Linked DNA regions of Nonomuraea sp. NBC_00507. Each later gene encodes a partner of the first gene's protein in a complex. Links are inferred from orthologs where the notes say so. Each region holds a gene or a part of one and is shown on either strand. Other genes may lie near its edges.

Region 1 (12,391 bases):
GCCGCTGTCCAGGGCGGAGGAGGCCCTCATGGCCCACCTGGGGATGAGCGGCCAGCTGCTCGTCGTGGACCAGGACGCGCCGCCGGAGAAGCACCTGCGGGTACGCCTCCGCTTCGAGGACGGTGGCCCTGACCTGCGTTTCGTCGACCAGCGGACGTTCGGCCACGTCATGATCACCTCCCTGGTGGGCGGCGTGCCCGAGCCGATCTCGCACATCGCCCCCGACCCGTTCGAGCCGGCGTTCGACGAGGCCGAGTTCACCCGCAGGCTCAGGGCCAAGCACACCGAGATCAAACGGGCGCTGCTCGACCAGTCGCTGATCAGCGGCGTCGGCAATATCTACGCCGACGAGGCACTGTGGATCGCCAAGCTGCACTGGGCCCGCCCCACGCACACGCTCACCCGCCCCAAGATCCACGAGCTGCTCGCCGCCGTCCGCACGGTCATGGCCGCCGCCCTGCACCAGGGCGGCACGTCGTTCGACAGCCTCTACGTCAACGTCAACGGGGAGAGCGGCTACTTCGACCGCTCCTTGGAGGTCTACGGGCGCCGTGACCTGCCGTGCTCCCGCTGCGGCACCCCGATCAGGCGGGAGGCGTTCATGAACCGGTCGTCCTACTCCTGCCCCACCTGCCAGCCACGGCCGCGGCCAGCACGCTGAGCGCGGCTGCCACCCCCATCACCGCGGAGATCGACACACCGTCCACGATCCGGCCGCCGGCGAACGAGCCGAGCGCGATGGAGGCGTTGAAAGCGGCGACGAACAGCGCCGTGCCCAGCTCGCCTCCGCCCTCCCGCATGATCCACAGCTGCAGGGTGACGCCCACGCCGCCGTAGCCGAGCCCCCACACCACGAGCGCGGGCAGCGGCAGGCCGATCAGCGGCAGCGCCGCCGTGGCCAGGGCCATGAGGGCGGCCAGCGTGATCAGGACCGGCTGGGGGTTCCTGGCCGCCCGGGCACCGGCGGCGAAGTTGCCGAGCACGCCCGCGGCCCCGTACACCAGCAACGCCGTGCTCACGAGCGCGGGACCGGCGTGCGCCACCTCCTCCAGGAACGGACGGACATAGGTGTAGGCCGCGAAGTGGCCGGACACGATCAGGACCGTCAGGACCAGGGCGACCTTCAGCGGCCCGGAGACCCGCCCGGCCCGGGCGCCGTGGGCCTCGCCCGGCAACGGCGGCACCGTCGCGGCCAGCAGTGCGAGCAGGGCCAGGGCGAGCACGCCCATCGCCGCGAATGCCGTGCGCCAGCCCGCGAACGACGAGACGAACGTCGCCGCCGGCACTCCCAGCACCGACGCCACCGACACCCCGGACAGGATGATCGATGTGGCCCGCCCGACGTGCCGCTCCGGCGCCAGCCGCGTCCCGAGCCCGGCCGCGAACGCCCAGAAGCCGCCGATGCTCACCCCGGTGATCACCCGGGCCGCCAGCATGAGCGGATAGCTCGGCGCCAGCGCGCCCGCCAGGTTGGCCACCGCCAGCAGCGCCATCAGCCCGAGCAGCACGGTACGGCGGTCCAACCGGCGGGTGGCGACCGCCAGCACGGGGGCGGAGACCGCGGCGACCAGCCCGGGCGCCGACATCGTGAGCCCGGCCGTGCCGGCGGACACGCCGAGGTCGGCGGCGATCGAGGTCAACAGGCCGACAGGCAGCATCTCGCTGGTCACGAGCGTGAAGGTGCCCAGCGCCAGCGAGGACACGGCGATCCAGCGCGCCCGCACAGGGGCGGAGACAAGGGTTGTCGTCATGCGCCCCAGCCTTCTGCCGCGCCCCGACGGGAACAATGACGAAGGTCGAAGGCTTGGTTTAGGCAGGCTAAGTGATCGTCCGGAGGTGAAGATGGACTTCAGGGAGCTGGAGTGCTTCGTGGTGCTCAGCGAGGAGCTGCACTTCGCGCGTACGGCTGAACGCCTCTACCTGTCGCCGGGTCGGGTGAGCCAGCTCGTGCGCTCTCTGGAGACCAGGATCGGCGGCAGGCTCTTCGACCGCACCAGCCGGCATGTCCACCTGACACCCCTCGGTGAACGTTTCCTGGCCAATCTGAGGCCCTCCTACGACGGTCTGGCGAACGCCCTGAGCCGCGCCAAGGCGGCCGCCCGCGAGGTGACCGGCGTGCTGCGGGTCGGCTTCCTGGCCACGCCCACGGACGCCGTCACGGGCAGCGTACGGGCCTTCGAGGGCCGCCACCCGGAGTGCGAGGCGGAGCTGGTCGAGATCCCGCTCTCCGACCCATTCAGCAGGTTGCGGGCCGGGCAGGTCGACGTCGCGTTCACGCTGCTGCCGGTGGACGAGCCCGACCTGGCCACGGGCGCGGTGCTGAACCGGGTCTCCTACCGGCTCGGCCTCTCCACCCGCCACCCGCTGGCGGCCCGCGCGCGTATCGACGCCGAGGACCTGGCCTCCGTGCCGTTGATCGGTGTGGAGGGACCGGCCCCGCGCTGGTGGCGCGAGCGGGTCGCGCCCTCCGTGACCCCTTCCGGACGTCCGATTCCCCGTGCCGGCGCGGTCGCCACCACCCAGGAGGGCCTCACCCAGGTTGCGCTGGACCGGGGCGGCATGCTCTTCTGCACGCCCACCGCGGCCCACCACGAGCGTCCCGACATAAGCTTCGTCCCCGTCACCGGACTGCCTCCGTCGATCTTGGGGCTGGCTTGGGTGAAGGCGGCGGAGACGGCCGCGGTCAGGGCGTTCGACGAGGCGGCGGCGGGGCACGCGCTCGGGGTGGAGGCCCTGGTGGCCTGAGACCTCAGGGGAGGAAAAATGCAGGAAAATTCGGAAAACGTCAGGCTGACGGCGTGGGTACGGGGGAGAGTCCAGGGTGTGGGGTTCCGCTGGTGGACCCGAGCCAGGGCCTTGGAGCTAGGTCTGGCGGGCTGGGCGCGTAACACCGAGGACGGCCGGGTGGAGGTCGTCGCGGAGGGGCCGCGTGAGAGCTGCGTCAAGCTGCTGGAGCTGCTCAGAGGTTGCGACACGCCGGGCAGGGTCGATGGAGTAGTAGAACGCTGGAACGAACCCCGAGGTAGTTTGGGCGGTTTTGTGGAGCGGTAGCGGCTTCCGGTAAACCGGCCAAATAGGGTATAGTTGTATGTCGGGAGTGCCCATCAGTAGGGCGCAGCGGTTTGTTCGACTTGACCGCCCACACTGCCGGTGCGACTCTTGTTAGGTACCACGCGCACCCCTCCCGCGGAATAAGAAGTGCGCGAACCAGTCTGGTCACTCAGCGTGGAGGACCCTTTACCATGGCGAAGGCTCTACTCGGCCACGTCGGCGGTCCTGACCCTCGGATGGTCTCGGAGATGCGCCGCCTGCAGCAGCGTATCCGTGACCTGGAGGCAGAACTCATCCGACTTCAGGCCACGAATGACGCTCTTGCAGCGCAAACTCGCGACGAGGCGCTAAGCCGCATGCAAGAGCGCGAGCCGGCACTCACCTGAGAGTGATCGGAGCGCAAGACCCAGGGACGTCTCGGAGAGGCGTCCCTTGTTATTTGCCCTGAATTGAAAAGCCCTGGTCAAGGCCGTCCCGGACTGTACATGCCCACGTGGGGCAGTCAGGACCAGTAGTCTTTTCCGAAGTCCGTTCAGGGAGAAGGGGGTCGCGCTTGTATTTGAAGACCCTCACCCTGCGCGGCTTCAAGTCCTTCGCCTCCGCCACCGCCCTGAGGTTCGAGCCGGGCATCACCTGCGTGGTCGGCCCCAACGGCTCCGGCAAGTCCAACGTCGTCGACGCCCTGGCCTGGGTCATGGGCGAGCACAGCGCCAAGTCGCTGCGTGGTGGGAAGATGGAGGACGTGATCTTCGCCGGCACCTCGTCCCGGCCCCCGCTGGGACGTGCCGAGGTGACGCTGACCATCGACAACTCCGACGGCGCACTGCCCATCGACTACACCGAGGTCACGATCAGCCGGCTGATGTTCCGGTCGGGGCAGAGCGAATACGCCATCAACGGCGACACGTGCCGCCTGTTGGACATCCAGGAGCTGCTGTCCGACTCGGGCATCGGCCGCGAGATGCACGTGATCGTCGGGCAGGGCCAGCTCGACGCCGTCCTCCACGCGGGGCCTGAGGACCGGCGGGCGTTCATCGAAGAGGCCGCCGGCGTGCTCAAGCACCGCAAGCGCAAGGAAAAGGCGCTGCGCAAGCTGGACGCCATGCAGGCCAACCTGACCCGCGTCCAGGACCTCGCCACCGAGCTGCGCCGCCAGCTCAAGCCGCTGGGACGCCAGGCGGAGATCGCCCGCAAGGCCGCCGTCATCCAGGCCGACCTGCGGGACGCCAGGCTGCGGCTGCTGGCCGACGACCTGGGCATCCTGCGGGCGACGCTGGAGCGCGAGGCCGCCGACGAGGCCGCGATCATGGCCAGGCGCAACCAGGTGGAGGCCGAGCTGGCCGAGACCCAGCAGCGCGAGGCGGCGCTGGAGAGCGCCGAGACCGAGGCCCAGCCCAGGCTGGCGGCGGCTCAGGAGACGTACTTCAGGCTCTCGTCGCTGCGCGAGCGCATCACTGGCCTGGAGCAGCTCGCCGCCGAGCGCCGCCGGCACGCGCTGGACGCCGCCGCCATCGAGCGCCGCGGCCGGGACCCCGAGGATCTCGAACGGGAGGCGGCCGAGGTGCGCGAGCAGGAGCTCGTGCTCAAGGCCGAACTGGAGCACGCCCAGGAGCTGCTGGAGGATGCCGTCCAGCGGCGGGCCGACTCCGAGGCCGAGCTGAGCGCCGAGGAGCAGCGGCTCGCGCTGGCCGCCAGGGCCGCCGCCGACCGCCGCGAGGGGCTGGCCAAGCTGCGCGGCCAGGTCGATTCCGTACGGAGCCGGGCCAGGGCCGCCGAGGAGGAGATCGGCCGGCTCCAGCAGGCCGTGGCCGACGCGGCCGATCGCGAGCGGCAGGCCATGGAGGACCTCGAAACGCAGCGGCGGGAGGAGCCCGCGGTCGATCCCGCCCTCGCCGAGGAGCTGGCCACGGCGCAGGCCGTGGTCGAGGAGGCCAAGGCCGTCGCCGACGAGGCCGGACTCGCGGCGGAGGAGGCCAAGTCCGCGCTGGACGCGCCGCGTGCCGCGCTCCAGGCCGCCAAGTCGGGGGTCGGGACCGCCCGCTCCGCCGACCAGGAGGCCCAGCGGTCGGTGGCCGCCCTGATCGCTCGCCGGGACGCGCTGGAGCTGGGGCTGGCCAAGGGCGACGGCGGCGCGGCCCTGCTGGATGCGGACCTGGCCGGGGTGCTCGGCCCGCTGGCCGCCTCGATGCAGGTCACGCCGGGGGCCGAGCTGGCGGTGGCGGCCATCCTGGGACAGGTCACCGAGGCCATCGTCGTCAAGAGCTTGGACACGGCCGTCGAGGCGCTGGAGTTGCTGCGCACGGGAGGCGCCGGCCAGGCGACCCTCTTGGTGGCGCTCAACGGTGGCGCACAGGACGAGCACACGGCGGCTCTCGGCACCGGCCCGGACGGCGACGACGCGGTGACTGCCGCGGGCGGCGACGCGCTGACCGCCGCGGCCGGCGACCCGTCGGAGCGCCGCGCCGGCGAGGCGTACGGCGCGGTCCGGCGTCCGCGTGCGGCGGCGCCAGAGGGCGGCGAGTGGGTGGCCGACCTCGTCACCGTGCCCGACCATCTGCGCCCCGCCCTCGACCACGTGCTTGAGGGCGTCGTGGTCGTGGCGGGCCTGGACACCGCCCGCGAGCTGGTCGACCGGCACCCTCACCTGAAGGCCGTCACCAGGGCGGGTGACGTGGTCGGGGCACACCTGGCCAGCGGCGGGTCCGAGGGCGGCACCTCCGTGCTGCAGGTGCGGGCCGCGCTCGATGAGGCCGTCAGAGACCTGGAGCGGGCTGAGGCGAGGGCCGAGGAGACCGCCGCGGGCCTGGACGAGGCGATCGGCCTCGAGCAGCGCGCCCAGACGGCGCTGGAGGCCGCCCAGGCGCAGGTGAGCGAGGCCCAGACCGCCGTCACCACCGCCCAGGCCGGCGTCAGCGCGGCCCAGGGCACGCTGGACCAGGTCAGGGCCCGCCAGCGGGAGGCCGACCAGCGCACCGCCGCGGCCGCCCAGCGCCTGGCCCAGCTCGAGGCGGCCGCCAACGCTGCCCGCGCCGAGGCCGAGCGGCTGGCAGGCAGCGTCACGAAGGCGGAGGAGGCCCGCGCCGAGGGCCAGGAGGAGCTGGCCGAGCTGGAGATCCGCCTGGCCGAGGCCGAATACGCCCAAGAGCTGGAGTCCGAGCCCACCACCGACCTGCGCGACGAGCTGGCGAGCGCCTGCGAGGTGGCAAGGCAGCGGGAGATGGACACCCGGCTCCAGGTGCGCACCGCGGAAGAACGCGTCAAGGGCATCGAGGGCCGCGCCGACGGCCTGGTGCGGGCCGCACAGCGTGAACGCCACGAACGCGCCCAGGCGGCCGCCCAGCGCGCCAGGCGCAGGCGGCAGGCGGCGGTGGCCGAGTCGGTCAGCAAGGGCGCCAAGCAGGTGCTCAGGGCCCTGGCCGAGTCCGTCCGGCTCGCCGCCAGGGAGCGCGACGAGGCCGACCTGGCCAGGGTGGCCGTCGACGCGGAGCTCAAGCAGGTGCGCCTGCGGGTCCGCGAGCTCGGCCAGGAGCTGGACAAGCTGGTCAACCGCGTGCACGGCAGCGAGGTAGCCCGCACCGAGCAGCGCCTGCGGCTGGAGCAGCTGGAGCAGCGGGCGATGGACGAGTTCGGGGTCGAGGTCGAGGCGCTGATCTCCGAGTACGGCCCCGAGGTCCCGATCCCCGGCGACCCGCCCGTCCCCTACGTGCGCGAGGAGCAGGAAAAGCGGGCCAGGGCCGCCGAACGGCAGATGAACCAGCTGGGCAAGGTCAACCCGCTCGCGCTGGAGGAGTTCGCGGCGCTGGAGGAGCGGCACGCCTTCCTCACCTCGCAGCTGGAGGACCTCAAGAAGACCAGGCGTGACCTGCTGACCGTGGTCAAGGAGGTCGACGACCGCGTCGAGCAGATGTTCGCCGCCGCGTACGAGGACGTGGCCCGCGAGTTCGAGCAGATCTTCACCAGGGTGTTCCCCGGAGGCGACGGCCGCCTGGTGCTGACCGATCCCAACGACATGCTGACCACCGGCATCGAGGTCGAGGCCAGGCCGCCGGGCAAGAAGGTCAAGCGGCTGTCGCTGCTGTCGGGCGGGGAGCGGTCGCTCACGGCGGTGGCGTTCCTGATCTCCATCTTCAAGGCGCGGCCGTCGCCGTTTTACGTGATGGACGAGGTCGAGGCCGCGCTCGACGACACGAACACGCAGCGGCTGCTGACCCTGTTCGAGGAGTTGCGGCAGAGCTCGCAGCTGATCGTCATCACCCACAACAAGCGCACGATGGAGATCGCCGACGCGCTCTACGGCGTGTCGATGCGCGGCGACGGCGTGACGCAGGTCGTCAGCCAGCGGCTTCGGGAGCGCGAGTCCGCCTGATCGGTGTGGTCGTGTGCGTGACCCTGCTGGTCCAACTGGGCCGGACGATCTGGAAAACTGACATCTTGTGGATGGTTACCTCGGCGTCATCGTGATCGTGGCCGTCGTCGCCCTGCTGGCGGCGGGCGGCCTGTTCCTGCTCTTCAGGCCGGGCCGCAAGGCGGCCCCGCCCGTCAAGCCGCCTGAGACCCTCCCGATACCGGAGGAGAAGGAGCAGCGGCCCGCCGGCGTGGGCGAGGAGGGCGAGGGCGCGACCACCACGCTGCCGCCTCCGGCGAAGCCGGCCGAGCCGGCCGTCGTCAAGCCCGAGATCGAGGTGCCGCCACCGTCCGCGGGCCGGATGGTGCGGCTGCGCTCGCGCCTGGCGCGTTCGCAGAGCACGCTCGGGCGCGGCCTGCTGGAGCTGCTGTCCCGCGACCGGCTCGACGACGAGGTCTGGGACGAGATCGAGGAGCGCCTGATCACGGCCGACGTGGGCGTCGCGCCGACCCGCGCGATCGTGGAGGAGCTGCGCACCAAGGTCAAGGTGCTGGGCAGTCGCACGCCCGAGGAGGTGCGCGGCCTGCTGCGCGAGCAGCTGCTCATCCAGATCAACCCCGACCTGGATCGCACGCTGCACATTCAGAAGCACGGCGAGCGGCCCGCGGTTGCGCTCATCGTGGGCGTCAACGGCACCGGCAAGACCACCACCACCGGCAAGCTCGCCCGGTTCCTCGTCGGCGACGGCAAGAAGGTCGTGCTCGGCGCGGCGGACACCTTCCGCGCCGCGGCCGCCGACCAGCTGCAGACCTGGGGTGAGCGGGTCGGCGCCGACACGGTGCGCGGCCCCGAGGCCGGCGACCCGGCCTCCGTGGCCTTCGACGCCGTGGCCAAGGGCATCGAGGAGAAGGTCGACGTGGTCATCGTCGACACCGCCGGCCGCCTGCACACCAAGACCGGGCTCATGGACGAGCTGGGCAAGGTCAAGCGGGTCATCGAGAAGAAGGCCACGGTGGACGAGGTGCTGCTCGTCCTCGACGCCACCACGGGCCAGAACGGCATGCGCCAGGCCCAGGTGTTCGCCGAGGTGGTCAACATCACCGGCATCGCGCTGACCAAGCTCGACGGCACCGCCAAGGGCGGCATCGTGATCTCGGTGCAGCGGGAGCTGGGCGTCCCGGTCAAGGTCGTGGGGCTGGGCGAGGGGCCGGACGACCTGGCGCCGTTCGATCCCGAGGTGTTCGTGGACGCGATCCTCGGCGAATGATCGATTTCCGGTCATACGGTAATTAGTCCGGTAATGGCCCTTACCGGATAAAGGGTGATCTGTCACATATGTCTGTGTTGAGATGTACCGGTCATCAATGATCGCATTCAGGTGAAAGGGCGCCCATGAAGAAGATCGTCGTCCACAGGCCCGGGACCGTGAAGCCGACGGCTGCGGCCGCGCCTAGACACTGCTCCTGACAACCGCCGGCCCGGCGTCTCGTCCGGGGCGCCGGCGCCAAGGAGGTTCGTGTGGACACGATCCTGCTAGACGCCGACCGCCGCGTCGGCGGCCCGTACACACTGGCCGCGGCGCTCCTCGACCGCCTCGTCCCGCAGGCGCTGGAGCGCCGGCCCGGCCTGGTCGCCGATCACGACATCGAGATCCGCGCGGCGGCGCCCCACCTGCGCGGCGCCGTGCCCGCGCGGCGGCGGTCGCTGGCCGATGATCTGCCCAGGGCGCAGCGAGTCCTCGTGCCTGGCGCCCGGCACAGCCTCAGGATCGCCAACGGGCTGGCCGAGTTCGTCCGCGACCACCTGCGCCGGACCGGGGCGCTGGCGCTGACCGTGACGAACCTGGGCGAGGCCGACCACACCGACACCGAGCTCGTCGCCGTACTGCGGCGCAGGCTGGACCCCGGCCTCCTCCGGATCGACGAGGGTCCCTCCGCGCCGGGCACCGGGCCCCTGCCCGCCGACTTCGACCGCTACCGCGACGAGGGTTTCCACCACGCCATGGCGGAGTCGGGCCTGGAGGCGTTGCGCGGTGTGGAGGATGTGCCGCTCCTGCTGCGCGTCGCCGCCGCCCTGGAGGCCATCGAACGCGAGGACGAGGCCCGCGAGCTCTACGACCGGGCCCGGCGCGAGAGCACGGACCCCAAACAGCGCGCCACCGCCGCCTACGCCACCGCCATGATCCTCGTACGCCACCACGACCACGACCGGCGCGACCCGGAGCACGCCCTGGCCTGGATCAACGAGGCGATCACGATCACGTCTCTCCTTCCCGACCCGCGCGAGCGGGCCTTCCACCTCGGCTTCGACCTCAACGGCAAGGCCCTGGTCGAGGTACGCAGGGGACGCCGCGAGGCCGCCATGGAGCTCGTGCAGCGGGCCATCGACCTGGCCGATGCGGACCTGCCGGGCGAGCACCCGATCCACCGGCTCGTCCTGCACGCCAACCGGGCCCAGCTCCTGGTCATGGCCGGCCGCGAGGAGGAGGCGCTGGCCGATTACACGCGGGCCGTCGAGGCCGATCCTGGCTACCCCGACTACTACCTCGACCGCGGCAACCTGCTCTACAGGCTCGGCAGGACCGAGGAGGCCCTGGCCGACTACGAGGCCGTCCTACGGCTGAGCCCGCCGTTCCCCGAGGCCTACTACAACCGGTCCGAGCTGCGCTTCGCCGCCGGTGATCTGGCCGGCGCCCTGGCCGACCTGGACCACACGCTGGAGCTGGACCCGGCCTTCGCGCCTGCCTATGTCAACCGCGCCGGACTCAGGGTGGCGGCCGGGGATCACGCCCAGGCCAGGGACGACGTCGAGCACGGACTGGAGATCGCGCCGCGCGACCCCCACCTGCTGTGCGTGCTCGGGCAGGTGGAGCTGGCAGAGGGCCACCTACCGGAAGCGCGCATCGCGTTCGACCAGGCGCTGGAGCTCGATCCGGGCCTGGTGGCGGGCTGGGCCAACCGGGCCGAGCTGGCCTTCGAGCGTGGCGACCACGAGGCGGCGCTGGCCGATCTGGCGCGGGCGCTGGAGCTGGAGGAGACCGCCGAGTTGCTGTTCAACAGGTCGGTGGTGCATCGGGCCGCGGGCCGGCCGGACCAGGCCAGGAAGGACCTGCTCAGGGCCGCCGAGCTGGCCCCTGGCGACGAGGACGTGAAGCGGGCGCTGGCCGAGGTCTGACGATTCGACGGCGGGACGCAGCCCGCGGGTGGCAAGCCCGGAGTGCCGCTTGAGCGGCACCGGGGGCAGGAACGGTCAGGAACGCGGCCTGATCGGCACCACCAGCGGCGTCCCGGCCACGGGGTCCTCGATGACCTTCGCGTCCAGCTCGAACACCTCGCCCAGCAGCTCCTCCGTGAGCACCTCGTGCGGGGAACCCGCAGCGATCACCTTGCCGGCCCGCATGGCCACCAGCCGGTCGGCGTAGCGGGCGGCCAGGTTGAGGTCGTGCAGCACCATGACGACCGTGCGGCCGGCCTCCTGGTGCAGGTGCCGGACGAGCTCCAGCACCTCCACCTGATGCGCCAGGTCCAGGAACGTCGTGGGCTCGTCGAGCAGCAGCAGATCCGTGCCCTGGGCCAGCGCCATGGAGATCCACGCCCGCTGCCGCTGCCCGCCCGACAGCTCGTCCAGCGGCCGCTCGGCGAGGTCCGCCAGGCCCGTCATGTCCAGCGCCGCCGCGACCGCGTCCTCGTCGTCGGAGGACCACTGCCGGTACCAGGTCTGGTGCGGATGCCGGCCCCTGGCCACCAGGTCGGCCACGGTCAGCCCTTCGGGAGCGGTGGGCGCCTGGGGGAGCACGCCGAGGACCTTGGCCACCTCGCGGGTGGGGATCCTGTCGATGCGCTTGCCGTCCAGCAGCACCTCGCCGCCCTGCGGCTTGAGCAGGCGGCCGAGCGCGCGCAGCAGCGTGGACTTGCCGCAGCCGTTCGGGCCGATGATCGTGGTCACCGTGCCCGCCTCGATGCCCAGGTCGAGCCCGTCGACGACGACGCGGTCGCCGTATCCGAGCGTGACGCCGGCGGCCTGCAGTCTCACTTGCGAGCCCTCCAGATCAGATGGATCAAGTATGGGGCGCCCAGCACGGCGGTGACGATGCCGACGGGCAGCTCGATCGGCGAGAACGCGGTCCTGGCGATCAGGTCGGCGGCCGTGGTGAGCACGCCGCCGATGACCGCCGAGCACAGCAGCGGCGGCTGCCCCGAGCGGGCCAGCCGGAGCGCGATCTGCGGCGAGGCGAGCGCCACGAACGCGATCGGCCCGGCCGAGGCCGTGGCCACGGCGGCCAGCAGAACGGCGGCCAGGATCATCAGGGCGCGGGCCAGGTTCATGCGCACGCCCAGGGAGGCGACCGTGTCGTCGCTGAAGCGCAGCGCGTCGAGCGAGCGGGTGCCGAGCAGGGTCAGCGGCACCAGCACGGCCAGGGCGAGAGCCGTGGGCGCCACGTGCTCCCAGCCGCGGCCGTTGAGCGAGCCGCTGATCCAGACCATGGCGCGGGCGGTGTCGTTGACGTCGCCGACGGTCAGGAGCCAGAACTTGACGTTGGTGAAGACGGCGGCCACGCCGATGCCGACCAGGACCAGGCGGTAGCCGTCCAGGCCGCGCCGCCACGCCAGCCCATACACGACGGCCGCGCCGATCAGGCCGCCGAGCAGGGCGAGCGCGGGGATGCCGAGGGTGGCGAGCAGGCCGCTGGTGCCGCCGTACACGCTGCCGCTGGCCACCACGCCGGCCACGACCGTGACGGAGGCGCCGGTGGTGACGCCGAGGATCTCGGGGCTGGCCAGCGGGTTGCGGGCGATGGACTGGATGATGGCGCCGGACAGCGCGAGCGCCGCGCCGACCAGGGCGCCGGTCAGCGCGCGCGGCAGGCGCAGCTCCATGATGACGAAGTGGGCGGCGCTGTTCGGGTCGAAGGTGCCGGCGATCACCTCGGCAACGGTCATCTCGATGTCGCCGATGCGCATGTTCAAGGCCATGAGCAGGGCAAGGAGGACCAGG
Region 2 (15,019 bases), 5.1 Mb from region 1 along the record:
CTTGGCCGCTTCCGGCGAGCCCAGGTAGTCGAGGAACGCCGCGGCGACGTTCGGGTTCTTGCTCTTCGCCGAGATGGCGTAGGCGACGCTCGCCCCGGAGGCGACGTTCGCCGGCTTGTCGGCCGATTCCGTGGGCATGAGGAAGAAGCCGACGTCGTTCCCCATCTCCGTCTCCAGGGTGGAGGCGGCCCAGTTACCGGTGATCAGGAACGCGCTGCCGCCCTTGGCGAAGCTCGCCAGTGCGTCGGCGTCCGCGGTGGCGCTCGCCGAGCTGGAGATGTATCCCTTCTTCGCCCAGTCGGTCAGCATCTGGGTGGCCTTCAGCGCGGCGGGGTTCTCGATGGTCGAGCCCTGCTTGCCGTACACCCAGGACCGGTAGTCGGCGACGTCGCCGGTGACGTTGAGCAGCGCGTTCCACAGGTGGAAACCGCCGACCTGGAGCGCGCCGTTGCTCAGCGGCGTGTGGCCGGCGTCCTTGGCCTGCTTCATCGCGGCCTCGAACTCGGCCAGCGTCTTCGGCGCCTCCTTCACGATCTTCTTGTTGTAGAAGACGCCGAGCACGGAGAGCCCGCCGGGCACGGCGTACAGGCTGCCGGTGCCGAACTGCTTGGCCGACTTGTCCGAGCTCAGGACCTCCAGGCTGGCCGGCGGGAACTTCGTGTTCCAGCCGTACGCCTTGGACCACGGGCCCAGGTCCAGGATGAGGCCGGCCGGGACCAGGGAGTTCATCGCGCCCGGGTTGTACTGGGCGATGTCCGGCGCCGCGTCGGACGACATCGCGAGCTTGATGGACTTGATGTAGTCGTTGAACGGCGTCATCTGGGGCTTGATGGTGACGTTCGGGTGCTTCTTGGTGAAGCCGTCGATGAGCGCCTTGGTCGGCGGGTCGTTGGTATAGGCGAGAGTGAGCGTCACCGGGTCGCTGGGGATGGTCGTCGAGACGTCGACCTTCGGTGCCGGGTTGCCGGCCGTGCTGCTGGTGCCCGCGCAGGCCGTCAGGGCGAGTGCCGCCGTGACGCCCAGCGCCACGAGCGCGTGCCGGAGCTCGCGCCGGGCTGGTGTCGTGATACGCATGACCTTTCTCCTCTGTCGGGGGGTGGTGGGGTCAGGTCCTCAACGGCCTTCGTGACGACCGGTTCTCACCAGGCCGAACCTGGTGCGTTCGATCTCCTCCAGCGAGTGCCGCAGCGCCCCGTGGACGACGGCGTCCTCGTGGAGCGTCGAGACCTCCAGCGCGGGCTGGTCCAGCGGCTCGCCGGACAGATGCCGCCGGAGCGCCTCCAGCAGCCTCTCGCCGCATCTGGCCAAGGGCCCGCCGATGACCACGAGCCGGGGGTTGAGAATGGCTCGGAGCACGGCGATGCCTTTGGCGAAACGGCGTGCCACCACGTCGATCGCCTCCAGAGCCGCAGGCCGGCCGTCGACGACGGCGTCCAGCACGGCCTCGAACGCGCGCTCTCCCGCGGCCTCGATCCGGGCGCGGAATTCACCGTCGCCGGCGCGTTCGGCCGCCGCGGCGGCCTGGCGCACGATCTCCTCGCCGCCCACCCGGTGCTCGAACGGGCCGAGGCCGTGGGGGTGGCGGGACTCTGCGGGGCCGCCGCCCGCCGCGTCGGTGAACAGATCGAGGAAGCCGACGTCACCCGCATCGTTGGAGGCGCCACGGTAGAGCTCGCCGTTGAGCACGATCCCGGCGCCGACGCGTTCGCCCCAGTGAACCAACACCAGCGAGTCCTCACGCCGCTGCGCGCCTCGCCACCGCTCGCCCTGCGTCGCCAGCTTGACGTCGTTGTCCAGGTAGATCGGGCAGCCGAGCGTCTCCTGGAGCCGGCGCAGGAGGACGTCGCCGGTCAGCCCCGGCAGGCTCGGGATGAGCTTGATGATCCCGGACGCCGGGTCGACGATGCCCGGGGTGCCCGCCGAGGCGAACCAGAGATCGCCGGTCGTGAGGCCGGTCGCCCGCAGCGTCAGTGCCACCGTGGACAGCAGCGTCTCCACCGCGTGGACCCCGTCGGCGCCGGGGCCGAGCTGCACCGCGTCGGTCGCGATGACCGCCCCGGACAGATCCGCCACCGCCACGCGCACGTCCTGCGGGCTGATCGACAGCCCCAGCACGTGACCCGCCTCCGCCCGGAACCGCACCAGCTGCGCGGGCCGCCCCGCCCGGGTGGTGTCGCGGTCGACGGGGCCGAACTCGACGAGGCCCTCCTCGGCCAGGGCGTTGAGCGAACGGGTGACCGCCTGCCTGGACAACCCCACCGACTTGGCCAGCGCCGACACACTCATGCTGGTCTCGGCCCGCAGCCTGCTCAGGATCGCGGCCGCGTTGACCTCCCGCATGAACTGCGTGCCCGCGGCGACCAGCTGCTCCATGTGCCTCTCCGAGCCCCTTCGACCGATGTCCCGGTACGCTAGCATATTAATTATGGATCGTACGGAACTAATTCGTCGAGGGGTGTGACCTGCGATGTTGTCCGGTGACGGCGAGCATGCGCCGCTGTGGGCGGACACCGTCCGCGGCCTCGCCCATCGTGTTCTCGGGCCGGTGGCGGAGTCGGTCCGGTTCGCGAGCTCCGCTGCCCAGGACGGTGCCCAGGACGGTGCCCAGGACGGTGCCCAGGACGGTGCCCAGGACGGTGCCCAGGACGGTGCCCAGGACGGTGCCCAGGACGGTGCCCAGGACGGTGCCCAGGACGGTGCCCAGGACGGTGCCCAGGACGGTGCCCAGGACGGTGCCCAGGACGGTGCCCAGGACGGTGCGCGGCGCGCGTACGCGTACGAGGCGAAGGGCGGCGTGCTCACCGTCGCCGCGACGGACGGAGTGAGCGCCTCCGTCGCGTTGCATCACTATCTCCGGGAGCATTGCGGCATGTCCGTGGGCTGGGACACGGTGCTTCCCCTGCGGCTGACGTCGTTCCCCGACGCCCCGCTCCGCCAGGGCTCGGCCCGGGTGCGGGAGGGCTATTACTTCAACTTCTGCACCTTCAGCTACACGATGCCCTACTGGGACTGGGCCGACTGGGAACGCGAGATCGACTGGATGGCCTTGCACGGCATCACCATGCCGCTGGCCATCACCGGCCACGAGGCCGCGCTGCACGCCGCCTACTCCCTTCTCGGCCTCGACGACGACCGGATCCGGAGCTTCCTGGGCGGGCCGGGCTACCTGCCGTTCCAGTTCATGGGCTGCCTGGACGACTTCGCCGGCCCGCTCCCCTCGTCCTGGATCGAGAGTCGTCGCGAGCTCGGGGCACGCATCCTCGACCGTGAGCGGGCCTTCGGCATGACGCCTGTGCTCCCGGCCTTCACCGGACACGTTCCACGCGAGATCGCAGCCTCAGCGAGGGCCGGCCGTCGCCAGTGGCAGGGATTCGAGACCTGGGCCCTCGACCCTGCCGACCCGCTGTACGAGCGCATCGGCGCCGAGCTCGCCCGCGCCCAGATCAAGCTCTTCGGCACCGACCACCTCTACGCCGCCGACCCGTTCATCGAGATGATCCCCATCGACGCCGACCCGTCCTTCCCCGGCGCCGTGGCGGCTGCGACGCTGGCCGGTCTGCGGGCCGCCGACCCGGACGCGGTGTGGCTCATGCAGGCCTGGCCGTTCTCCTACCAGCGGGACTTCTGGACCGAGGACCGCGTCACCACATTCCTCGACGCGATCCCGCACGACCGGATGCTCGTGGCCGACCTGTGGGCGGAGCACGATCCGCTGTGGGGCACTTTCGAGGGATTCTCCGGAAAACCGTGGCTCTGGTGCGCGCTGCTCAACTTCGGCGGCCGCACCGATCCGGCCGCCGACCTGCGTAGTGTGCCGGCCGGGATCGACGCGGCCCTGGCGTCGCCGAGCCCGCCCGCCGGGCTCGGCCTGTCCATGGAGGCCACCCGCAACAACCCGGTCTTCTTCGAGCTGGTGGCCGACCAGATCTGGAACCGGGTTCCCGACCTCGAGGCCTGGCTCGACGCCTTCGTCAGCGAGCGCTACGAGGGGCAGGGGACGCCCGAGCTGCGGGCAGCCTGGCGCGGCCTCCTGGACACCGTCTACGGCGCGCAGGGCGTGCGGATCGCTCCCGACCAGTTCCAGGGCGTGCTCACCACCCATCCCTCCTACGAGCGGACACCCGAGGTGTCTCGTGCCCCCTGGTACCGGCCGGCCGTGCTGGCACAGGCCTGGGAGAAGATGATCGAGGCGGCCGAGCACGACGGCGGCCTGCTGGACGGGCCGCTCGGGCACGACCTCATGGAGACCGGCATCGCCTACATGGCCAGGGTGGCCGACCGCCTCTGCCTCGACGTCGTGGAGTCGGCGGGCGACCCCGAGTGGGTCGCCCGGTTCCTGACGGTCTTCGAGGACCTCGACCGGATGCTGGCCTGCCGCCCCGAATACACCTTCCAGCACTGGGAGGACAAGGCCGTGTCCTGGGCCGCCGGGCCGGCCGACCGCGAGGTCCTGCGGGACAACGCCCGCCGCATCATCACGGTGTGGGGCACCGCGGACAGCCCGCTCCTCGACGACTACGCGGGCCGGCACTGGGCGGGACTCGTCGGCGGCTACTACCGCGACCGCTGGGAGCTGTGGGCGCGGGGCCTGGCCCCCGCGCTCGCCGGCGATCCCGGCGCCGAGACGAAGCTGCACGAACGGCTCCGCGAGCGGGCCGAGACCTTCCTGCGGGACGGCGCGGCCCCGGTGCGGCCTGGAGACCTGGCCACGCAGTCGCGCCGCCTGCACAGCACGTACGCGGGCACACTCGACGCAGCACACGAATGACGAGGAGCATGATGAGCCAGGCGGCACCGCCCACGGAACTCCGCAACCCCCGCACCGCCGACATCGACACCCTGGAGTCCGGCGACGTCCTCCGGCTGCTGCTGGAGGAGGACGCCCGCGCCGTCGAGGCGGCCCGCGCCGCCACCGGGCCGCTCGCCCTCGCGGTGGACGCGGCGCATCGGCGCCTGGCCGCGGGCGGTCGCGTCCACTACTTCGGCGCCGGCGCGTCGGGGCGGCTCGCCGTGCTGGACGCCACCGAGATCACGCCGACGTTCGGGGTGGCGCGCGAGCTGTTCACGGCGCACTTCGCCGGCGGGGCCGCCGCGCTCACCGACTCCTCCATCGACCGTGAGGACGCCGAGTCGCTGGGCGAGGCCGACGCCCAGGCCCTCGGTCCCGGGGACGTGGCGGTGGGGATCACGGCGTCGGGTTCGACGAGATACGTCGCCGGCGCCCTGCGCGCGGCCGGGGCCGGGGGCGCCCTCACGGTGCTGATCACCTGCAACCCGGACGCGCCGCTGCGTGACCTGGCCGAGATCCTGGTCGTCGCCGACACCGGGCCGGAGGCGCTGACCGGGTCCACCCGGCTCAAGGCCGGCACGGCGACCAAGGTGATGCTGAACGCGTTCTCGACCGCCTTGATGATCAAGGCCGGGCGGACGTACGGGAACCTCATGGTCGGGCTGGTGGCCACCAACGCCAAGCTGGCCGAGCGTGCGGTGAGCCTGCTCATGGAGGCCACCGGCGCCGGCGCGGAGGCCTGCCGCAGCGCCCTCGCCGAGGCGGACGGGGCCATCCCGGAGGCGCTCGTACGGCTGCTCACCGGCTGCTCCGCCACTGAGGCCCGGGCGGCACTCGGCGCGCACCAGGGCGTCAGGGCGGCCGTGGCCGCGCTCTCCCACCCGGCCGAGCGCGGGCGCGCCCAGTGAGCCGGGCCGGATTCGCCGGCGTGGACGTCGGCGGCGGGGGAGTCAGGGCCCGGATCGAGACCGGAGGGGTGAGCGCCTACGGGGAGGACTCGGCGCCGGTGCCACGCGACCAGGGCCGCGTCGACCTCGACCGGCTCGCCGCCCGGATCGCCACGGTCGTGGAGAACGCGACCCCGGCCAGGACCGCCGGTTTCGAGCACGCGACCCCCGCTCGGATCGCCGGGTTCGGACAGGAGACCGGAGCGCCGGGGCCGGACGCCCTGCCGGCTCTCGACCGGCTGGCCGGCATGGCGGTGGGGGTGACCGGTCTGCCCGGCCTGGTCAAGGATCCCGGCACCTTGTGGCGGGCGCTGCGGGAGCGGCTCGCGCTGGGCACGCTCGTGGTCGCCGGTGACATGGTGACGACGCACGTGGGCGCGCTCGGTTTCCAGCCGGGGGTCGTCGTGGCCGCGGGCACCGGCGTCATCACGCTCGGCACCGACCTGAAAGACGTCTGGAACCAGGCCGACGGGTGGGGGCACCTGCTCGGCGACCACGGCGGCGGCGCCTGGGTCGGCGCGCAGGGCCTGCACGCCGCCCTGCGTGCCCACGACGGCCGGGCCGGCGGCTCGGCCGCCCTGCTCGAACGCATGATGGCCCGCTACGGCCACCCCCTCGACCTGGTGGCGCTCGTCTACGAGTCGGGCTCCGCGGCACACCACCTGGCGGCGTTCGCGCCGTGCGTCGGCGAGGCGGCCCGCGCGGGCGACGCCGTCGCCCGGCGGATCTGGACCGAGGCCGGCCGGCAGCTCGGCCAGACGGCCGTCGCCGCCGCGGCCGGTCTCGAACCGGTCTTCTCCTGGGGCGGCCGCCTCTTCGAGGCCGCGGACCTGCTCATGGAGCCGTTCCAGAGCACCGTGCGCGAGTCGCTGCCCGGCGCCCGCTTCACGCCGCCCCTCGGGACCTCGGCCGATGGCGCGCTCGCCCTGGCCAAGGCCGCCGCCGACGGCTCGGTCCGGCCACGCCACCCCTACCTGTACGTCTTCACTCGGACAGGCGCGCCAGACGCTCCACCGCTTCGCCGAACTCGCTGATCATGTCGTAGACCACCTCGCGGGCCGGCTTCACCTGGTCGAGCTGGCCCACGACCTGCCCCACGTAGTAGTTGACCAGGTCCACGGCCCCCGGCTCGCCCTTCTCCGCCGCCGCCCCGATGCGGGCCATCGCCCCCTCCGACAGCAGGATCTGCAGCGGCATCCCCAGCGGCCCCGGGCTCTCCGGCCCGGAGTCCCACTCCTCCGTCCAGGCCGACTTGAGCTGGCGGGCCGGCTTGCCCGTACGCGACCTGGACCTGACCGTGTCCAGCGACGACGCGGCCAGCATCTTGCGTTTGACGGCGGGCGCCGTCTCCGCCTCCTCCGTGGTCAGCCACACCGAGCCGCACCACACGCCGTCCGCGCCGAGCGCCATGGCCGCGGCCATCTGCCGCCCCGACGCGATCCCTCCGGCCGCCAGCACGGGCACGGGCGCGACCGCGTCCACGACCTGCGGCACCAGCACCATCGTGGCGATCTCACCGGTGTGCCCGCCCGCCTCGGTGCCCTGCGCGACGATGAGGTCCGCACCGGCGGCCACCTGCCTGCGGGCGTGCTCCACCGTGCCGACCAGCGCGGCCACCGGCACGCCCGCCTGTCTGGCCTTCGCCACCATCTCCCCCGGGGGCGGGCCCAGGGCGCTGGCGATCAGCCCGATCGGGTGCTTCAACGCCACGTCGATCAGCCCCGTCGCCCCCGCCGCCGTGACCCGCCTGCCGAGCTCGTCCGCCACCGCCGTCAGGGGCTGCGCCGGCGCGCTCACGCCGTACTTGGCCAGCAGGTGCGTGACGAAGTCGCGGTGCCGGTCGGGGATGAAGTCCAGCAGGTGCGCGCGCCGGTCCAGCGCCGAGTCGTCGATCTTGCCGGGTACGAGCACGTCCACGCCGTACGGCCGGCCGCCGACCCGCTCGTCGATCCACGTCAGCTCGGTGTCGAGCTGCTCCGGTGAGTACGCGATCGCGCCCAGCACCCCGAACCCGCCCGCGTTCGTGACCGCCGCCACCACGTCCCGGCAGTGGCTGAAGGCGAACAGGGGGAACTCGATGCCCAGGCGCTCACAGATGGCGGTCCGCATGACACGACGCTAACGGTTAGAAGGATGTTCGGTCCATCCCCGGTTCGACGGCGCCGTTCGGGGCGTGCCAGCCCAGGTGCGGCGTGTAACCGCGCACCCGCTTGGCCGGCACCCCGGCGACCACGCTGTGGTCGGGGAAGGTCCCGCGGACCACCGCCCCGCCTGCCACCACGCACTGGCGGCCCAGCGTGGTGCCCGGCAGGATGATCGCCCCCGCGCCCAGCCAGGAGCCTGAGCCGATCGAGACCGGGCTGTTGCGCGGCCACTGCCGGCCGATCGGCACGTCCGGGTCGTCGTAGACGTGGTTCTGGTCGGTGATGTAGACGTACGGGCCGGTGAAGACGTCGTCGCCGATGTCGATCGACTGGTGGGCCACGATGTGCGAGCCCCGGCCGATCGAGCAGCCGCGGCCGATCCGCAGGATCGAGTCCGGGCCGAGGTCCGGGCCCGGCATCATGCCGCACGAGAGCGACACGCGCTCGCCGATCAGCGTGTGGTCGCCGATCTCGATCCACTGCTCGCCGAAGATGGCGCCCGGGGGGAACGCGATGCTGACCCCGTCGCCCAACCGGCGGAATCGGTAACCGGCCGGAGAAGCCGGAGAGATCGCGCCCGCGTGGCGGATCGCCGTGTAGGTACGGTGAATCAGCGTGCCCACAGCCCGCCGTACTAATGCCATAGCGACCAAAGTTACCGCTAGGTCATGTCTGTTCGGGCATGTGAGGGGCGTTGTTTGATATCCTGAGAGCCCGTGGACACTTCGACCACACCTCGAGCCACGGGAGCCCCTTTGCGCAGCGCATCGCAAACCAAGCATCTGTTCGTCACCGGCGGTGTCGCCTCCAGTCTCGGCAAGGGGCTCACGGCATCCAGCCTCGGTCGCCTCCTCAAGGCACGCGGTCTCCGGGTCACCATGCAAAAGCTCGACCCGTACCTCAACGTCGACCCCGGGACCATGAACCCGTTCCAGCACGGCGAGGTGTTCGTCACCGACGACGGCGCCGAGACCGACCTCGACGTCGGCCACTACGAGCGCTTCCTCGACACCGACCTGCACGGCTCTGCGAACGTCACGACCGGCCAAATTTACTCCAACGTCATCGCCAAGGAGCGCCGGGGCGAATACCTGGGCGACACCGTCCAGGTCATCCCGCACATCACCAACGAGATCAAGGACCGCATCAGGGGCATGGCCGGTCCTGAGGTGGACGTGGTCATCACCGAGGTCGGCGGCACGGTTGGCGACATCGAGTCGCTGCCGTTCCTGGAGGCCGTCCGGCAGATCAGGCACGAGGTGGGGCGCGACAACGTGTTCTTCCTGCACGTGTCGCTGCTGCCGTACATCGGTCCCTCCGGGGAGCTCAAGACCAAGCCGACGCAGCACAGCGTGGCGGCGCTGCGCAGCATCGGCATCCAGCCGGACGCGATCGTGCTGCGGTCCGACCGGCCCGTGCAGACGGCGATCAAGCGCAAGATCAGCCTCATGTGCGACGTGGACGAGGACGCCGTGGTCTCCGCCGTGGACGCCGCCTCCATCTATGACATCCCGAAGGTGCTCCACTCCGAAGGGCTCGACGCGTACGTGGTGCGGCGGCTCGGCCTGCCGTTCCGTGACGTCGACTGGAAGGAGTGGGAGGAGCTCCTGCGCCGTGTCCACCGCCCCGCCAAGGAGGTCACGATCGCGCTGGTCGGGAAATACATCGACCTGCCCGACGCCTACCTGTCCGTGACCGAGGCGCTGCGGGCCGGCGGGTTCGCCAACGACGCGCGGATCAACATCCGCTGGGTCAAGAGCGACGACTGCGAGACTCCCGACGGCGCCGAGCGCGAGCTCGACGGCGTGGACGGCGTGCTCATCCCCGGCGGGTTCGGCGTGCGCGGCATCGAGGGCAAGATCGGCGCCATCCGCCACGCCCGCGAGAACAAGATCCCGCTGCTCGGCATCTGCCTGGGCATGCAGGGCATGGTCATCGAGGCCGCCCGCAACATGGCCGGCATCGAAGGCGCCAACTCCGCCGAGTTCGACCCCGACACCAAGCACGCGGTCATCTCCACCATGGCCGACCAGGAGGACGTCGTCGCGGGCGAGCGCGACATGGGCGGCACCATGCGCCTCGGCATCTACACCGCCAAGCTCGGCGAGGGCACGCTCGCCCGGCAGCTCTACGGCGGCAAGGCCAAGGCCGACGAGCGGCACCGTCACCGCTACGAGGTCAACAACACCTACCGGGAGCAGCTGGAGAAGGTCGGCTTGGTGTTCTCCGGCGTGTCGCCCGACGGCCGCCTGGTCGAGTACACCGAACTGCCCGTCGACATCCACCCGTTCTTCATCGGCACCCAGGCGCACCCCGAGTTCCGCTCCCGCCCCACCCGCGCCAACCCGATGTTCAAGGGCCTCATCGGCGCCGCCCTGATCTACGCCGACGGCCGCGTCGGCGCTAGGGTCGGCCAGTGAGAATCACCAGAGCGGCGAGCCGGGGGCGGAGAGCGGTAGCTTGCGTGACCAGCGCAGCCCCCGGGGGAGCGCGACCATGACCGCAGACATGCCTGAGGCGTGGGAGGTCGTTGAGACGAAGGAACGGTTCGAGGGCCGCGTCATCCGCGTGGTCACCGACACCGTCAAGATGCCCCGCGACGAGGTCGCCGACCGCGACTACGTGGTGCATCCCGGCGCGGTCGCCGTGCTGGCCCTCGACGACCGCGACCGCGTCCTGATGATCAGGCAGTATCGGCATCCCACCCGGCAGCTGATGTGGGAGCTGCCGGCCGGGATCCGGGACGTGGAAGGGGAAGCGCTGGTCGAAGGGGCGGCTCGGGAGCTCGCCGAGGAGGCCGGATACCGGGCCGGGACCTGGCAGACGCTCATCGACCTGCGCACCTCGCCCGGAATGAGCGACGAGCGCATCCGGGTCTTCCTCGCCCGCGACCTGTCCAAGATCCCCGACGAGGAGAACGGCTTCGTCCACCGGCACGAGGAAATCGACATGCCGGTCGAATGGATCCCCCTGGCCGACGCGGTGGAGAAGGCGCTCATGGGAATGATCCACAATTCCCCGGCCGTGGCCGGTATCCTCGCCGCATATGCGGCTTCGGTTGAGGGATTCGATTGCTTGCGTCCCGCCGACGCCCCGGAGGCGTGACGGAAGGACCGGTTCGTGGAGGCAGTGCTCTCCAGCTACCTCGCCCATCTGGCGGTGGAGCGGGGCCTGGCCGCCAACACGCTCGCGTCCTACCGCCGTGACCTGCGCCGCTACTTCGAGCACCTGCAGGCGCGCGGCCGCGCCGAGCTCGACGAGGTGGGGGAGGCCGATGTCCAGGCCTTCCTCGCCGCGTTGCGCGAGGGCGACGGCGAGCACCCGGCGCTGGTCGCCAGCTCGGCCGCCCGCGCCGTGTCCGCCGTGCGCGGGCTGCACCGTTTCGCCCTCCGTGAGGGCGTCACCGCCCACGACCCCGCCCACCAGGTGCGCCCGCCGCGCCAGCTCCGCAGGCTCCCCAAGGCCGTCGCCGTGGACGAGGTCGAACGGCTCATCGCCGCCTCCGGCCCCGACGGCGCGCCCCTGACGCTGCGCAACCGCGCCCTGCTCGAAGTCCTGTACGGCACCGGCGCCCGCATCTCCGAAGCCGTCGGGCTGGCCGTGGACGACCTCGAAGACGAGCAGGTACGCCTGCGCGGCAAGGGCGGCCGTACGCGCGTCGTGCCTTTGGGGCGTTATGCCCGCTCCGCCCTGGACGCGTACGTGGTGCGTGCCCGGCCCGGACTGCTCGCCCACGGACGGGGCACCCCCGCCGTCTTCCTGAACGCCCGGGGCGGGCGTCTGACCAGGCAGGGAGCCTGGGAGGTGCTCCAGACAGCCGCCGAACGCGCCGGACTCGACAGGATAAGTCCCCACGTTCTCCGGCATTCCTTCGCAACTCATCTGTTGGACGGCGGGGCTGACGTTAGGGTGGTGCAGGAGTTGCTCGGCCACGCCTCGGTGACGACCACACAGGTCTACACCCTGGTCACGGTCGACAGGCTCCGCGAGGTCTATGCCGCCGCGCATCCTCGCGCCCGTCAGTGATCTATAGTCTTTTGCGACGTGCGGCGCCCTCGGCGTGCCGCCTTGCCGCGTTAAGTGGTGACGCCATAGTGTCCGTCCGGACGGTCCGGTTCGGGATCGTCAGGGAGGTTCGAGCTGGTGACTGTGACGACCAAGGGTTCAACCCCGGGGACCCCCGACAACCCCTGGGGCGGCACGAAAAGCAACGCGCCTTCCAATGGCGTCAACCTCGGGCCCACACAGCGGCCCAGACCGGTGTTCCCAGAACCGGTGCCCCCTGCCGTGCACGGCCCCGCGCGCGTGGTCGCGATGGTCAATCAGAAGGGCGGGGTCGGCAAGACCACGACCACTATCAATCTGGGCGCCGCGCTGGTCGAATACGGCCTCAAGGTGCTGCTGGTCGACTTCGACCCGCAGGGCGCGCTCTCTGTCGGGCTGGGCATCAACCCGCTCCAGCTCGACCTGACTGTCTACAACCTGCTCATGGAGCGCAACGTCACCGCTGAGGACGTGCTGCTCGGGACCGGTGTCGAGGGGCTCGACCTGCTGCCGAGCAACATCGACCTGTCCGCGGCCGAAGTGCAGCTCGTCACCGAGGTGGCGCGCGAGCAGGTGCTCGGCCGCGTGATCAAGCCGCTGCTGCCGCACTACGACGTGTGCCTCATCGACTGTCAGCCGTCCCTGGGCCTGCTCACGATCAACGCGCTGACCTGCGCCCACGGCGTCATGGTGCCGCTGGAGTGCGAGTTCTTCGCGCTGCGCGGCGTGGCGCTGCTCATGGACACCATCTCCAAGGTCCAGGAGCGCCTCAACGAGGACCTCGAGATCGAGGGCCTGCTCGCCACCATGTACGACGCCCGCACCCTGCACGGGCGCGAGGTGCTCGCCCGCACGGTGGAGGCGTTCGGCGACAAGGTGTTCCACACCGTGATCAACCGTACGGTGCGGTTCCCTGACGCGACCGTGGCCGGCGAGCCGATCACCACGTTCGACCCGTCGTCCCTCGGCGCCAACGCTTACCGTGAGCTGGCCCGTGAGGTGCTGTCTCGCTGGCCGGAGCCTGCGACAATGTCCAGGTGACCACCGCTGAGCAGAGCGAACCTCGGGGTTTCCAGGTCCACCTGGACGTCTTCGAGGGACCCTTCGATCTGCTCCTCGGCCTCATCGCCAAGCACAAGCTGGACATCACCGAGGTCTCACTCTCCAAGGTCACCGACGAGTTCATCGCGTACATCCGTTCGCGCGGGCCCGAGTGGGACCTCGACCAGACCAGCCACTTCCTGCTGGTGGCGGCCACGCTGCTGGATCTGAAGGCAGCCCGGCTGCTGCCCTCCGGCGAGGTGGAGGACGAGGAGGACCTGGCGCTGCTGGAGGCCAGGGACCTGCTGTTCGCCCGGTTGCTGCAGTACAAGGCGTACAAAGAGGTGGCGAAGATCTTCGCGGGCCGGATGGCGGAGGAGGCGCTGCGTTTCCCACGCACTGTGCCGATGGAGCCGCAGTTCGCCAACCTGCTGCCCGAGCTCGTGCTGGGCATCGGGCCCGAGCAACTCGCCAAGATCGCAGCGCGCGCCTTCATCCCCAAGCTGCCGCCCACCGTGAGTGTCGGGCACATTTACCAGCCCCTGGCGAGCGTCAAAGAGCAGGCCGCGCTCCTGGTCATGCACCTGCGCCGGCTGCGGCGGGCCACCTTCCGTGCGCTGGTGTCCGACTGCGAGGGCACCTACGAGGTCATCGCGCGGTTCCTGGCGGTGCTGGAGCTGTTCCGGGAGTCGGCGGTCACGTTCGAGCAGGTCGAGCCGCTCGGGGACCTGCACGTGACCTGGACGGGCTCCGACGACGGGGACGTCGCGGTGGGGGACGACTACGAGGAATCCGCGGAGAAGCCAACGCAATGACTGACAACCCCAACCCGCTGCCCACCCCCCGCCGGTCCCCGGACTCCGGACCCCCGCTCCCCGCCTGGATGAGCTTGCCCGGCTCCCTCGCTCAGTCGCCGCCGCCGGCGGCGGAGGACACCACGTCCGAGGACACGCCCGCTGCGGCGCTAGCCGACACACCGGTTGCGGAGCTCGATGCGGCGCTGGCTGACGTGCCGGTTGCGGAGGCCGATGCGGCGCTGGCCGACACACCGGTTGCGGAGGCCGATGCGGCGTCGGCGGGCGTGCAGGTTGCGCCGGCCGATGCGGTGCCAGCGGACATGGCCGCGGCGTCGGAGGCGGTGCCGGGTTCGGGCGTCGTGCCGGACGCTGGTGCGCCGGCCGATCCGCCGCCGGTGGTGGAGACGTCGGACGCTCCGGCCCTCGGATCGGCTGCCGGCCCTGCGCCTTCGTCCCCGGAGGCGGCGTCTGGCGGCGCCGGGGCGACGGCGCTTGGTGCGGTGGAGTTCGGCGCGACGCGTGCGGCGCAGGACGTGGATGCCGGCAAGATCGCCGAGCCGGGGGACGGCTCTTCGGCCGCTGAGGCGGAGGCCGACTCATCGGTTGTGGCCGCTGGGCCCGGGTTCTCCGGCACTGGGTCGGCAGGGCGTGGTGCGGTGGAGTTCGGCGCGACCCGTGCGGCGGGGGACGTGGAGGACGCCGGCTTCGATGTGGCCGGGACGCCAGAGGACGACGTAACCGGAGCGTCGGAGGACGACGTAACCGGAGCGTCGGAGGATGACGGGACCGAGGCGGAGGACGGTAGCGCTGGGGGCCCGACGCTGCAGGCGGCGCTGGAGGCTATCCTGGTTGTCGTTGACGAGCCTGTCGCTGAGGTGACCCTGGCGCAGGTGCTGGAGCGGCCCACCCATGAGGTGGCCGCGGCCTTGCGGGGGTTGGCGGCGGAATATACCGCTGCCGGACGGGGTTTTGATCTGAGAGAAGTGGCGGGCGGCTGGCGGTTCTACACGCGGGCCGACTGCGCGCCGCTGGTCGAGCGGTTCGTACGCGATGGCCAGCAGACGCGGCTGACCCAGGCCGCGCTCGAAACACTCGCGGTCGTGGCCTACCGGCAACCGGTGAGTCGTGCCCGCGTCGCCGCCGTGCGCGGCGTCAACAGCGACGGCGTCATGCGGACGCTCGTCGCCAGGGGGCTGGTCGAAGAGGCCGGCACCGACCCGGAGAGCCAGGCAGTGCTCTACCGGACAAGCTCATACT

Evidence for each region.
Region 2: the proteins of OHA25_RS21340 (region 1) and OHA25_RS45255 are in contact, whole or in part, in a crystal structure (PDB 3ZGX), measured with the Bacillus subtilis proteins. The link is inferred for Nonomuraea sp. NBC_00507 from one-to-one orthologs.

Annotation. Positions count from the first base shown.
Region 1 is NZ_CP107853.1:4,286,645-4,299,035, forward strand. What follows is about bases 3,257-7,617. They hold OHA25_RS21340 (AAA family ATPase), read left to right. Parts: upstream 3,257-3,604; coding sequence 3,605-7,417; downstream 7,418-7,617. Other genes in these bases: OHA25_RS21335 (hypothetical protein), read left to right, coding at 3,257-3,437; ftsY (signal recognition particle-docking protein FtsY), read left to right, coding at 7,485-7,617. In the rest of the region: mutM (bifunctional DNA-formamidopyrimidine glycosylase/DNA-(apurinic or apyrimidinic site) lyase), read left to right, coding at 1-661; OHA25_RS21320 (MFS transporter), read right to left, coding at 600-1,751; OHA25_RS21325 (LysR family transcriptional regulator), read left to right, coding at 1,843-2,745; OHA25_RS21330 (acylphosphatase), read left to right, coding at 2,764-3,051; more of OHA25_RS21335, read left to right, coding at 3,243-3,256; more of ftsY, read left to right, coding at 7,618-8,663; OHA25_RS21350 (tetratricopeptide repeat protein), read left to right, coding at 8,915-10,570; OHA25_RS21355 (ABC transporter ATP-binding protein), read right to left, coding at 10,646-11,428; OHA25_RS21360 (FecCD family ABC transporter permease), read right to left, coding at 11,425-12,391. UniProt on the Bacillus subtilis protein: Required for chromosome condensation and partitioning.
Region 2 is NZ_CP107853.1:9,378,280-9,393,298, reverse strand. The notes cover bases 11,884-14,870. They hold OHA25_RS45255 (segregation and condensation protein A), read left to right. Parts: upstream 11,884-12,961; coding sequence 12,962-13,780; downstream 13,781-14,870. Other genes in these bases: scpB (SMC-Scp complex subunit ScpB), read left to right, coding at 14,584-14,870; OHA25_RS45260 (ParA family protein), read left to right, coding at 12,030-12,965; OHA25_RS45265 (site-specific tyrosine recombinase XerD), read left to right, coding at 11,884-11,906. Also shown: OHA25_RS45315 (ABC transporter substrate-binding protein), read right to left, coding at 1-1,074; OHA25_RS45310 (ROK family transcriptional regulator), read right to left, coding at 1,114-2,373; OHA25_RS45305 (hypothetical protein), read right to left, coding at 2,441-2,845; OHA25_RS45300 (alpha-N-acetylglucosaminidase), read left to right, coding at 2,870-4,768; OHA25_RS45295 (N-acetylmuramic acid 6-phosphate etherase), read left to right, coding at 4,780-5,697; OHA25_RS45290 (BadF/BadG/BcrA/BcrD ATPase family protein), read left to right, coding at 5,694-6,770; OHA25_RS45285 (NAD(P)H-dependent flavin oxidoreductase), read right to left, coding at 6,721-7,845; OHA25_RS45280 (acyltransferase), read right to left, coding at 7,862-8,524; OHA25_RS45275 (CTP synthase), read left to right, coding at 8,636-10,300; OHA25_RS45270 (NUDIX hydrolase), read left to right, coding at 10,377-10,985; more of OHA25_RS45265, read left to right, coding at 11,001-11,883; more of scpB, read left to right, coding at 14,871-15,019. UniProt on the Bacillus subtilis protein: Participates in chromosomal partition during cell division. May act via the formation of a condensin-like complex containing Smc and ScpB that pull DNA away from mid-cell into both cell halves.